One region of the Brachybacterium halotolerans subsp. kimchii genome, then DNA from elsewhere that is predicted to be linked to it. Evidence: predicted binding sites of a transcription regulator. Region 1 holds the regulator's gene; the other holds the start of a gene.
The links. Region 1 encodes LexA, which represses DNA repair genes until DNA is damaged. Its sites were predicted from a motif close to TCGAACANNTGTTCGA; they were not measured.
Positions count from the first base shown of each region.

Region 2: a site for LexA is predicted at 3,170-3,185, ahead of Bra3105_RS02420 (DnaE2-dependent mutagenesis accessory factor ImuA'). Genes of this name have one in related genera too.

Region 1 covers NZ_CP086254.1:1,109,820-1,114,640, forward strand. Annotated here, with positions in the region: gene Bra3105_RS04965 (HelD family protein) at 1-1,137, shown strand, start outside; gene nrdR (transcriptional regulator NrdR) at 1,324-1,797, opposite strand; gene Bra3105_RS04975 (LysM peptidoglycan-binding domain-containing protein) at 1,888-2,259, opposite strand; gene lexA (transcriptional repressor LexA) at 2,439-3,119, shown strand; gene Bra3105_RS04985 (ATP-dependent DNA helicase) at 3,141-4,821, opposite strand, start outside.
Region 2 covers NZ_CP086254.1:523,106-527,926, reverse strand. Annotated here, with positions in the region: gene Bra3105_RS02430 (error-prone DNA polymerase) at 1-202, opposite strand, end outside; gene Bra3105_RS02425 (DNA polymerase Y family protein) at 257-2,098, opposite strand; gene Bra3105_RS02420 (DnaE2-dependent mutagenesis accessory factor ImuA') at 2,095-3,135, opposite strand; gene Bra3105_RS02415 (HNH endonuclease) at 3,406-4,821, shown strand, end outside.

The sequences.
Region 1 (4,821 bases):
GACGACCTTCGCCGTGACCCCGAGGTGCGCCGCGCGCTGAACCTGGCGTGGCTGCCGTACACCCCGGAGTCGTTCCTGAGGGTCCTGTTCGCGCATCCCGAGCGGCTGCGCGCGGCCGCCCCGCGCTCCCTCGCCGGAGCGGATCTCGACCTTCTCGTGCGCTCCAAGGACGCGCCGTGGACGATCGAGGACGTGCCCCTGCTCGACGAGGTCGCGGAGCTGCTGGGCGAGGACGACCAGGCCCAGCAGGCGGACGCCGAGCGCTCCCGCCGACGCCGCGAGGCCGATCTCAGCTATGCGCGCGAGGTCATCGAGAACATCGACACCTCGGGGATCGTGCGCGACGAGGACCTCGCGGACCGCATGGACCGCGCCTCCGACGGCCGCACGCTCGCAGAGCGGGCCGCGGAGGACCGCAGCTGGACCTACGGGCACGTGGTCGTGGACGAGGCGCAGGAGCTCTCGGCGATGATGTGGCGCACGCTCATGCGCCGCTGCCCCTCGAAGTCGTTCACGATCGTCGGCGACGTCGCGCAGACCTCGTCGTCGGCGGGGACCTCCTCGTGGGAGCGCGCGCTCGCCCCGTACGTCGAGGATCGTCTCGAGGTCGAGCCGCTGAGCGTCAACTACCGCACGCCGCGTCGCATCATGGACGTGGCGCAGGCCGTGGCCGAGTCACGCGATCTCCCGATCACCGAGGTCACCTCGGTGCGCGAGGGCGACTGGCCGGTACTGCTGCACTCGGCCGACGGCGCGGGACTGCCGGACGCCGTGGCCGACGCCGTCGCCGCGCAGCAGGCCCAGGCGATCGGGCGCCTCGTCGTCCTCACTCCGGGACGGCTGCTCGAGGATGTCGTGCGCGCGCTGCGGGCACGGGACGAACTGGGCCGCATCGGCACCGGGAGCCGCGGCATCGACGACCCGATCGCCGTGATGACCCCGCAGGACGCCAAGGGCCTCGAGTTCGACGGGGTGGTCCTCGTGGAGCCCGCGGAGATCCTCGCCGATTCCGAGGGCGGCGCCGGCGACCTCTATGTCGCGATGACCCGTGCGACCCAGCGCCTGGACGTGGTGCACGCTCGGGAGCTCCCGGCGGGTCTCACCGGCCCCGCGGTCGATTCCTCACCCCGGACATGAGAAGACCGGCGGCCGTGGCTTCCCCTCCACGACCGCCGGTCGGCGGCGCGCCCGCTGGGCGCACCCTGAACATCTTAAGGGCATGACGGCCGTGCTTCGGACCGTTTTCCACCGATCGACACGGATCCCCCACGATTCCCGCGGCTCGCAGGCCTCGTATCGAGGGCCGACGGGCCGCTCCGCGACTCAGGACGCCGCGCCTCCGCTGCCGGCGGACGCGTCCTGACGCAGCTCCGAGATCGCGGACTCGAAGTCGTCGAGGGAGTCGAAGTCCTGGTAGACGCTCGCGAACCGGAGGTACGCGACGACGTCGAGCTCGCGCAGGGGCTGGAGGATCGCGAGGCCCACGGCGTGGGCGTCGACCTCGGCCTGGCCGCTCTGGCGGATGGTCTCCTCGACGCGCTGGGCGAGGACAGCGAGCTGGTCGTCGCTGACCGGACGGCCCTGGCAGGCCTTGCGCACTCCCGAGATCACCTTGGAGCGACTGAACGCCTCGCTGACTCCCGAGCGCTTGACGACCGAGAGGGATGCCGTCTCGATCGTGGAGAAGCGCCGCGAGCAGTTCGGGCACTGGCGGCGACGCCGGATCGAGGCGCCGTCGTCGGCAGTGCGCGAGTCGACGACGCGCGAATCGGGGTGGCGGCAGAACGGGCAGTGCACGTCCTCCAGCCTACCGGGCGCACCGCGGGGCGGAGAGCGGAGCCATGAGGCTCCCGTCGCACTGCCCCTGACGGATCAGGGGGCGCCGACTCAGGCGGCGTCGACGCTGCCCTCGGGGAGCTCGAGCGACTGCCCCTCGGTGATGCGGGGGCTCGAGAGGCCGTTGAGCGAACGCATCTCGCGCACGAAGTCCTGCGGGTCCTCCCCGGCGGGCGCGTACTGCTCGGCGTAGTCGCTGAGGGTGTCCCCCGCCTGCACGGTCACGGTGACCGGCTCCTGCGGATCGCCCGCGAAGGCGGAGGGGACGCCGAGGACGAGGACGCCCAGCAGGGCGACGAGGATCCCCGCGAGGAACGCGATGGCGGCCAGCAGGATGCGGCCGCGACGGGTGAGCTGCAGTCGAACACCCTTGCGAGCAGAGGCCTGCTCGGCGTGGGCCGAAGAGGTGGGGAGGGGAAGCATGGTGGCCATTGTCCGAACTCCTGTTCGATCGAATACGTGTACGACTGTAGGCCCGTCGTGCGCGACACGCAAGACCTTCCTCGAACACATGTTTGGAATCAAGCCGCCCGACGCCTAGGCTGGGCGACGAGTCCCACTGAATCGCAGGGGTGGGACAGACGAAGCGAGGAGCCGCGCAGATGACCCCGACGACCTCTGGTCCCGACCTGACCGACGACGGCCTCACCGCGCGCCAGCGACGGATCCTCGAGACGATCACCGCCGCCATCGAGCGCCACGGCTACCCGCCGACCATGCGCGAGATCGGCGATGCCGTCGGCCTCACCTCCCCCTCCTCCGTCTCCCATCAGCTCCAGGCGCTCGAGCGCAAGGGCTTCCTTCGCCGCGATCCGAAGCGCCCGCGCGCGCTCGAGGTGGTGCTGCCCGATGACGCCGGCGAGCCGACCCTCGCGCCCGTCGAGGCGATCGGCGCCGCCGCGGCCTCCGCATCGGTGAGCGTGCCGCTCGTCGGCCGGATCGCCGCCGGCATCCCGATCACCGCCGAGGAGCAGGTGGAGGACGTCTTCACCCTCCCCCAGCAGCTCGTGGGCGACGGGGAGCTGTTCCTGCTGCAGGTCGTCGGTGACTCGATGGTCGACGCCGCGATCTGCGACGGCGACTGGGTCGTCGTGCGCTCGCAGCCGGTCGCGCAGAAGGGCGAGATCGTGGCGGCGATGATCGACGGGGAGGCGACGGTCAAGACCTTCGCCCAGAGCGACGGCCACGTCTGGCTGATGCCGCACAACCCCGCGTTCGCCCCGATCCTGGGCGACCACGCCGAGATCCTCGGCAAGGTCGTGGCGGTGCTGCGCGCCGTCTGACGCGCGCCCATCGCCCCGCGCTCACTCCCCCGCGCGGGCCAGTCGTCCGAGGGCGGCGAGGGCGACCTCGGGATCCTGCGTGGGCCACAGCGGCGGCATCGCCTCGCGCAGCACGGCCCCGTAGCGCTTGGTGCGCAGACGCGGGTCGAGCACCGCGACCATGCCGCGGTCCTCGTGCGAGCGGATCAGTCGCCCTGCCCCCTGCGCGAGCAGCAGCGAGGCGTGGCGCACCGAGACCTGCATGAAGCCGCTGCCGCCCTCCGCGTCCGCCCGCTCGGAGCGCGCGGAGGTCAGCGGATCGTCGGGGCGCGGGAACGGCAGACGGTCGATGGTCACCAGGCGGCAGGTGCGTCCCTGCACGTCCACGCCCTGCCACAGGCCGATGGTCCCGAACAGGCTCGCGGTGTCGTCGCCGCGGAACTGCTCGACGAGCCGGGGCAGGGAGTCCTCCCCCTGCAGGCCGATCGGCAGGTCGAGTCGCGCGCGCACGTGCTCGGCGGCGGCCTCCGCTCCTCGCCGCGAGGAGAACAGGCAGAGCGCCCCGCCGTGCGAGGCCTCGACGAGCTCGGTGAGGTGGTCGAGCATCGCGAGCGACGGGCCCTCACGGCCGGGCGCGGGCAGGTGGGAGGCGACGTAGAGGATCCCCTGGCGGCGATAGTCGAAGGGGCTGCCCACGTCGATCCCCGCCCACGCGCTGCGGTCCTCGAGCGGGGGGACGTCCTCGGCGTCCATGCGTCGGCGCGAGCCCAGTCCGATGGCGCGGGCGGACGGCTCGAAGCGTCCGCCGAGGGCGAGCGTCGCGGAGGTGAGCACGGCGGTGGTGTCCTCGAGGATGCGTCCGCGCATGGCGCCCGCGACGTCGAGCGGGGCGACCTGGAGGCTCGAGCGGCCGGTGCGCTCGGAGTGGGAGACCGAGACGACATCGTCCTCGTCGGGCGCGGTGAGACGCTCGCAGACATCGACGATCTCCTGCAGGTTCGCGCGCACCGCCTTGCGGGCGCCGGCCGCGGTCGGTGCGTCGCCGCCCGCGTCCTTGGCGTCGGCGTGCGCGCCGCGCGCCTCCGTGCGCAGGTGCGTGAGGGCGTCGGTGGCGGCTGCGGGCAGGGCGCCCATGACGCGTCCGTCGGGCAGCTCGGGCAGGACCGTGTTCAGCTCCTCGCCGGCGTCGTCGAGCGCGGTCGCGGCGACGCCGAGACCGCGCAGCTCGCGCACGGCTCCGCGCACCATGCCCACGGTCAGCTGGTCGGTGACGGCGCTCGTCACGCGAGCGGTGAGCTCGTGCGCCTCGTCGAAGACCACGGCGTCGTGGTCGGGGATGATGCCGTGGTTGTCGAAGGAGTCGATCGCGAGCAGCGCGTGATTGGTGACCACGAGGTCGACCTCGCGGGCGACGGCGCGGTTGCGCTCGGCGAAGCACTGGTCCACGAGCGGGCAGTGCCCTCCCAGGCACTGCGAGCCGGTCACCGAGACCTGGTGCCAGGCGCGGTCGGAGACGGGCATGTCCAGATCGTCGCGGTCGCCGGTGTCGGTGAGCGCAGACCACTCGCGCAGCCGCTTCACCTGCTCCCCGAGGCGTTCGGAGGAGCCGCTCGCGGGATCGGCGGCGGTCTGGGAGAAGAGCGCCCCGGGGTCGATGTCGCTCGGGTAGCCGCCGTCGATCTTGTGCAGGCACAGGTAGTTCCCGCGCCCCTTGAGCAGGGAG
Region 2 (4,821 bases), 590 kb from region 1:
AGTGCGCGTGCAGCTCGGCATAGGCGATGTCGGTGCGGGGGCCGCCATCGGTCGACGGGGTCGATTGACCGGTCTCCCCCTCCGCCGGCTCCCCCGCCGGCGCATGCTGCGGCGGCAGCGCGCGCTCGGACGGCACGGGGCGGTCCGAGAGCAGCGCCTCGAGGTCGTTCCAGGAGGGCGGCCCCAGGAACCAGCGGCTCATCGGGACTCCTCCGCCATCGATCTCCTCGTCATGGATCCCCTCGTCTTGGATCCCCTAGTCATGGATCCCCTCCACGGTCCAGGCGCCCTCGCGGCTGAGCAGCACGAGGGCGCGCCCGGGCTCGATGACGACGGCGAGGCGGGCGGCGCGTCGACCGTCGGGCCGCCACCAGCGCTCGTCGAGGACCGTGGGCGCCCCGTGGGCGAGCACGCGGTGGGCCCTGCCCGCGGCGACGCCGTGGCTCACGAGCGCCTCGATCCCGTCGGCCCCCGCGCTCCCCGCCCGCGGCACCTCGAGGACCGCGGGCGGGGCGCTCAGCAGGGCGCGGGCGGTGACCACGACCTCCGCGCCCTCCGCGTCCCGCAGCACCACGAGCGGCGGGGTGCGCAGCACGACCGACGGCAGCGGGCGCGGCAACGACCCCGGCCACGGCCCGGGCCGCGCCGTCGGCCGCTCGCTGCGCCAGGGCACCAGCGCCACCTGCTCGGCGAGCAGACGGCCCCCGACCTCGACGGGGACGAGCACCGCCTCCTCCCCCGCGAGGCCCTGGGCGCGGGCGAAGGCGCGGCCGGCCCGCTGCGCGGCCTCCCCCGCGCTCCCCCACAGCGCCGGCGCGCCCTCGCCCGCGGGGAGCAGCTGCACGGGCTGGAGGGCGAGCCGCGTGATCTGCCCGGTCTGCTCTCCGCGCAGCCGCGCCCGGGTGATCCAGCCGTCGCACTGCCAGCGGATGCGGTCCACGACGTCGGCCGGGGACAGGGCACCGTCGTGGCGCCAGGTGCGCTCCATCTCCTCGCCCGAGGCGGTGAGCGCGAGGATCCGCAGACGCGTGCAGATCAGTCCGCGCGCGACGAGCATGCCGTGCAGCTCCTCGGCCATCGGCCGGGCCGCGAAGGCCGCCTGGTCCACGCGCACGAGCGGCGGGTCCAGGGTACGAGCGACCTCGAGGGGCTGCGTGGGATGGTGCGCCTGGGGCGGAGTGGGCTCGCCCCCGCGCGCGAGCAGGTGCAGCTGGGCGACATCGGGCCCGAAACGTGCGGCGACCGAGGTCGCGGGAAGGTCCGCGAAGTCCCCGAGAGTGCGGATGCCCAGGCGCTCGAGCAGGTCGATGACCTCGGCGAGGTCCACGCGGCGGGTGCGGTCGGCGTCTGCCGCGGGCTGGTCGCGGTGTCCCCATCCGGGGCCGACGGGCGCGTCGCGCAGGGCGGAGATCGCGTGCGGGCCCAGGTAGTCCCGGCTGCGACCGGGGCGCACGATCCTGCCCGAGCGCGCGGCCAGGAGCGCGGCGAAGGGGCCGTCGGCGATGCCGACGACGGCGTCCCAGCCGGTGAGCTCGGCGACCGCGTCGACGATCGCCTCGGCGAGGGCATCCTCCCCGCCGCGGTGGCGGGCGGGTCCGCGTGCGGACATCAGCAGCACCCCCGGGCGCAGCACGTCCACACCCGCGGCGACGGTGTCCACGGCGGCCGCGACCAGCTCGAACAGGGCGCTCTCGTGCTCGACGTCGGCCTCGACCACGACGGCCTCGGGACACGCGGCCTGCGCGGCGCGGCGGCGCATCCCGATCCCGACGCCCACCGCGAGGGCGGCGGCATCGGCATGGGAGACCCGGTGGCGGTCCATGACCACGACGGGAGCCGACGCCCCCTCCGCCGGGGCCCCGGCCGCGGCCCCGGCCCCGCTCCCCGCCCTGGCGACCTTCTCCCGGGCGAGCTTCTCGCGCGCGGCGAGGAGCGGCCAGGCGGGGACGACGACGGCCGCGATGCGCGTCGCGGGCGGGGCGTCGGCGTGATCCTCCCCGCCGGCCTGGTCCTCCCCGTCGACCTGCTCCTTCTCGTCGACCTGAGCCTTCTCACCCGTGGGCATGACCCCGGGCAGCAGGAGCTCGTTCCCGCTCATCCCGCCCTCCGGATCACGCGCAGCGGGGCGGGAGCGGCCTGGTCGGGCACGACCCGGCCGGGAACGGCCTGATCGGGCACGGCGACCTCGGCGAGGAGGCCGTGCACCTCGGGCAGCACCACGTCCACGGCGCGGCCCTCGGGGATCCCGCGTCCGGCGGCGCTCACCCGCAGGGTGCGCCGGCGCAGACGGCCGGTGCCCCGTCCCAGCCCCTCCCACGACTCCGCCTCGGCGCGCAGGTGCAGGTCAGCGCGGGCGACGGGGGCGGCGGCGAGGACCAGGGTGTCGTGCGCCCGTGCGCGATCGGTCAGGCTGCGCCAGAGGGAGGCCGTCAACCGCAGTCGCGGGCCGAGCACGAGCACGCCGACCCCGTCCACGAGCGCGGACAGCAGCTGCGGCAGCTGCGGCATCTCCTCGACGGCGGTGGCCGGGGCGATCGCGAGGCGCTCGAGATCGAGCCCGGCGTCGCGCGCGGCGCGCAGGCCGAGGTCCGGCATGCCCGCGAGCGCGCACCAGCCGTCCTCCCCCGCCGCCGCGGCGGCCATCGCGAGCATCAGGGAGACCGAGCAGGAGCCGTCGACCGCGACCGTGCTCCCCGCGCGCAGGGATCCGTAGGGAGCGAGCGGGGCGAGCGGCGGGGGCAGGGGCACACGGCTGTGCTCGTCGGCTGCCCGGACCCGCGCGGTTCCCGCGCCCGCATCGGGCGCAGGTGTCCGACGGGACGGTCCCCCGGGGCCGGCGGAGCCGACGATCCCCGTCGGCCCGCCGAGGCCGACCGGAGCGTCGGGACTGGTCGGTCCGCCGAGCCGCGCGGGCTCGCCGGGACCCGTTGTCCTGACGGCGGAGAACGCGGTGCGGTCGATTCTCCCGCCATGGCGCGCGGTGGTGCGCTCGGCGGCGCCGAGCGCGGCGCGAGCGCGGGCGAGCCGCTCCTCCTGAGTGCCTCGTCCCGCCGTCCGCGGCGGCGTCCTCTCCTCGTGCGGCGCCGATGCCTTCCCCTGCGTCGGCGCCTCGTGCATCTGCAGATGCGTGCTCATGCTCCACCTCCTCCTGTTCGGCCGTCACCCAAGATCGAACACGCGTTCGAATTCTACGCCCGCCCCGATGCATCGGGGCGGGCCCGACGGTCGTGCGGACCTCGCACTGCGGGGTCGCCGAGGAGTCTTGATCACCGGACCGACATCTGAGCTGGAGCGATCTTCCTATCCAGTGATGCATATCACACTAGGACGTGCGTTCGAGCACTGGTGCTCGGGCGAGCGATGGTGTTGCATAGAGGTATGGACATTTCGGGCACGATGCGGTGCATGCCGATGAGGGACGGCGGGGACGACCCCCGCCGCATCCCTGGTCGCGCACGTCAGCTCGTGCTGCGCGATGCGCCCGCAGGAACGGAGCGCGTGTGCGAGATGGTCGCGGTCGATGCGGCACCCGGGAACGGGCTGGAGGTCCTCGACATCGCCCACGCGCTGGGAGACCTCGCGAAGAATCCGGGCGGCCCCTTCGGCGCCGCGGACACCGATCTCACCGCCTTCGAGCTCTCCGACACCCTCGCCGCCTTCGAGCAGCTGCGCTCGGCCCTCGGCGCGCTCGAGATCCGGGTGACCACAGCCCTCGACGAGCGTCTGCGCGAGGAGGACTCGGCGCAGGGCGTCCCCGAGCGCGATCACGGACGCCGCGTCGCCGGCGAGATCCGGATGGCCTCCCGGGTCTCCCCCGCCATCGCCTCGGCGCGGCTGCACTCCGGCAAGCGGCTCGTGCGGGACATGCCGCGCATGTTCGAGGCCCTGGCCGACGGGCGCATCGGACTCGATGCCGCCCATGCGATCGGGCGCAGCAGCGGTCCGCTCCAGCCGGAGCAGCGGCGAGAGGTCGATCGGATCATCGCCTCGCGCGAGCCTGATCTCGACGGCGCCTCGCCCGCTCAGTGGGGCCGGGAGGTCTCGGCCCTCGCCCAACAGCTCGATCCCCGCGGCGAGGACGGACGACATGTGCGGGCGCGCATGCAGCGCGGAGTGAGTGTCACGCCGGGGGCGCACGGCATGGGGCACGTCCACGCGCACCTCTCCGCGCTCGACTGCGCGGCGATCCAGCGCAAGCTGACCATCGAGGCGCAATCGCTCACGGCTCAGGGCGACGCACGCGCGCACGCGCAGATCATGGCGGACCTCTTCTCCGACACCCTGCTGGGGCGCGATGAGCAGATGGACCCCGTGCACCTGGAGGTCGGCGTCGTCATCACGGAGCGCACTCTGATCGCACCGGTCCACGGCGACCCGGCGATGATCGAGGGCTACGGAGTGGTGCCGCCGCGGGCCGTGCGCGACGAGATCGTCCAGCGACTCCCCCACCCCGAGCACGAGGCCGCGCACCGCGCTCTCACGCAGAACGCTCCTGCAGACGACGCCCCCGCAGAGAACGACCCCGCGCAGGACGCGCCCGTCACGGCCGGCGCGATGCCGGAAGAGGGTCGGACGCTCACCGACGACGACCTGCTCCCGCCGCAGGAGCCCGCGGAGACCATCGCGGCGGGCCCCCTCGACGAGGAGTCCCGGCTGACGCTCCGGCGTCTGTTCACCCATCCCGCTTCCGGCGAGCTGATCGCCATGGAATCGCGTGCCCGCGCGTTCCCCGCCAGGCTCGGGTACCTCGTCCGGCTCCGGGACTTCCGCTGCGCGGGGCCCTACTGCGCATCCTCGATCCGCCAGATCGACCACATCCAG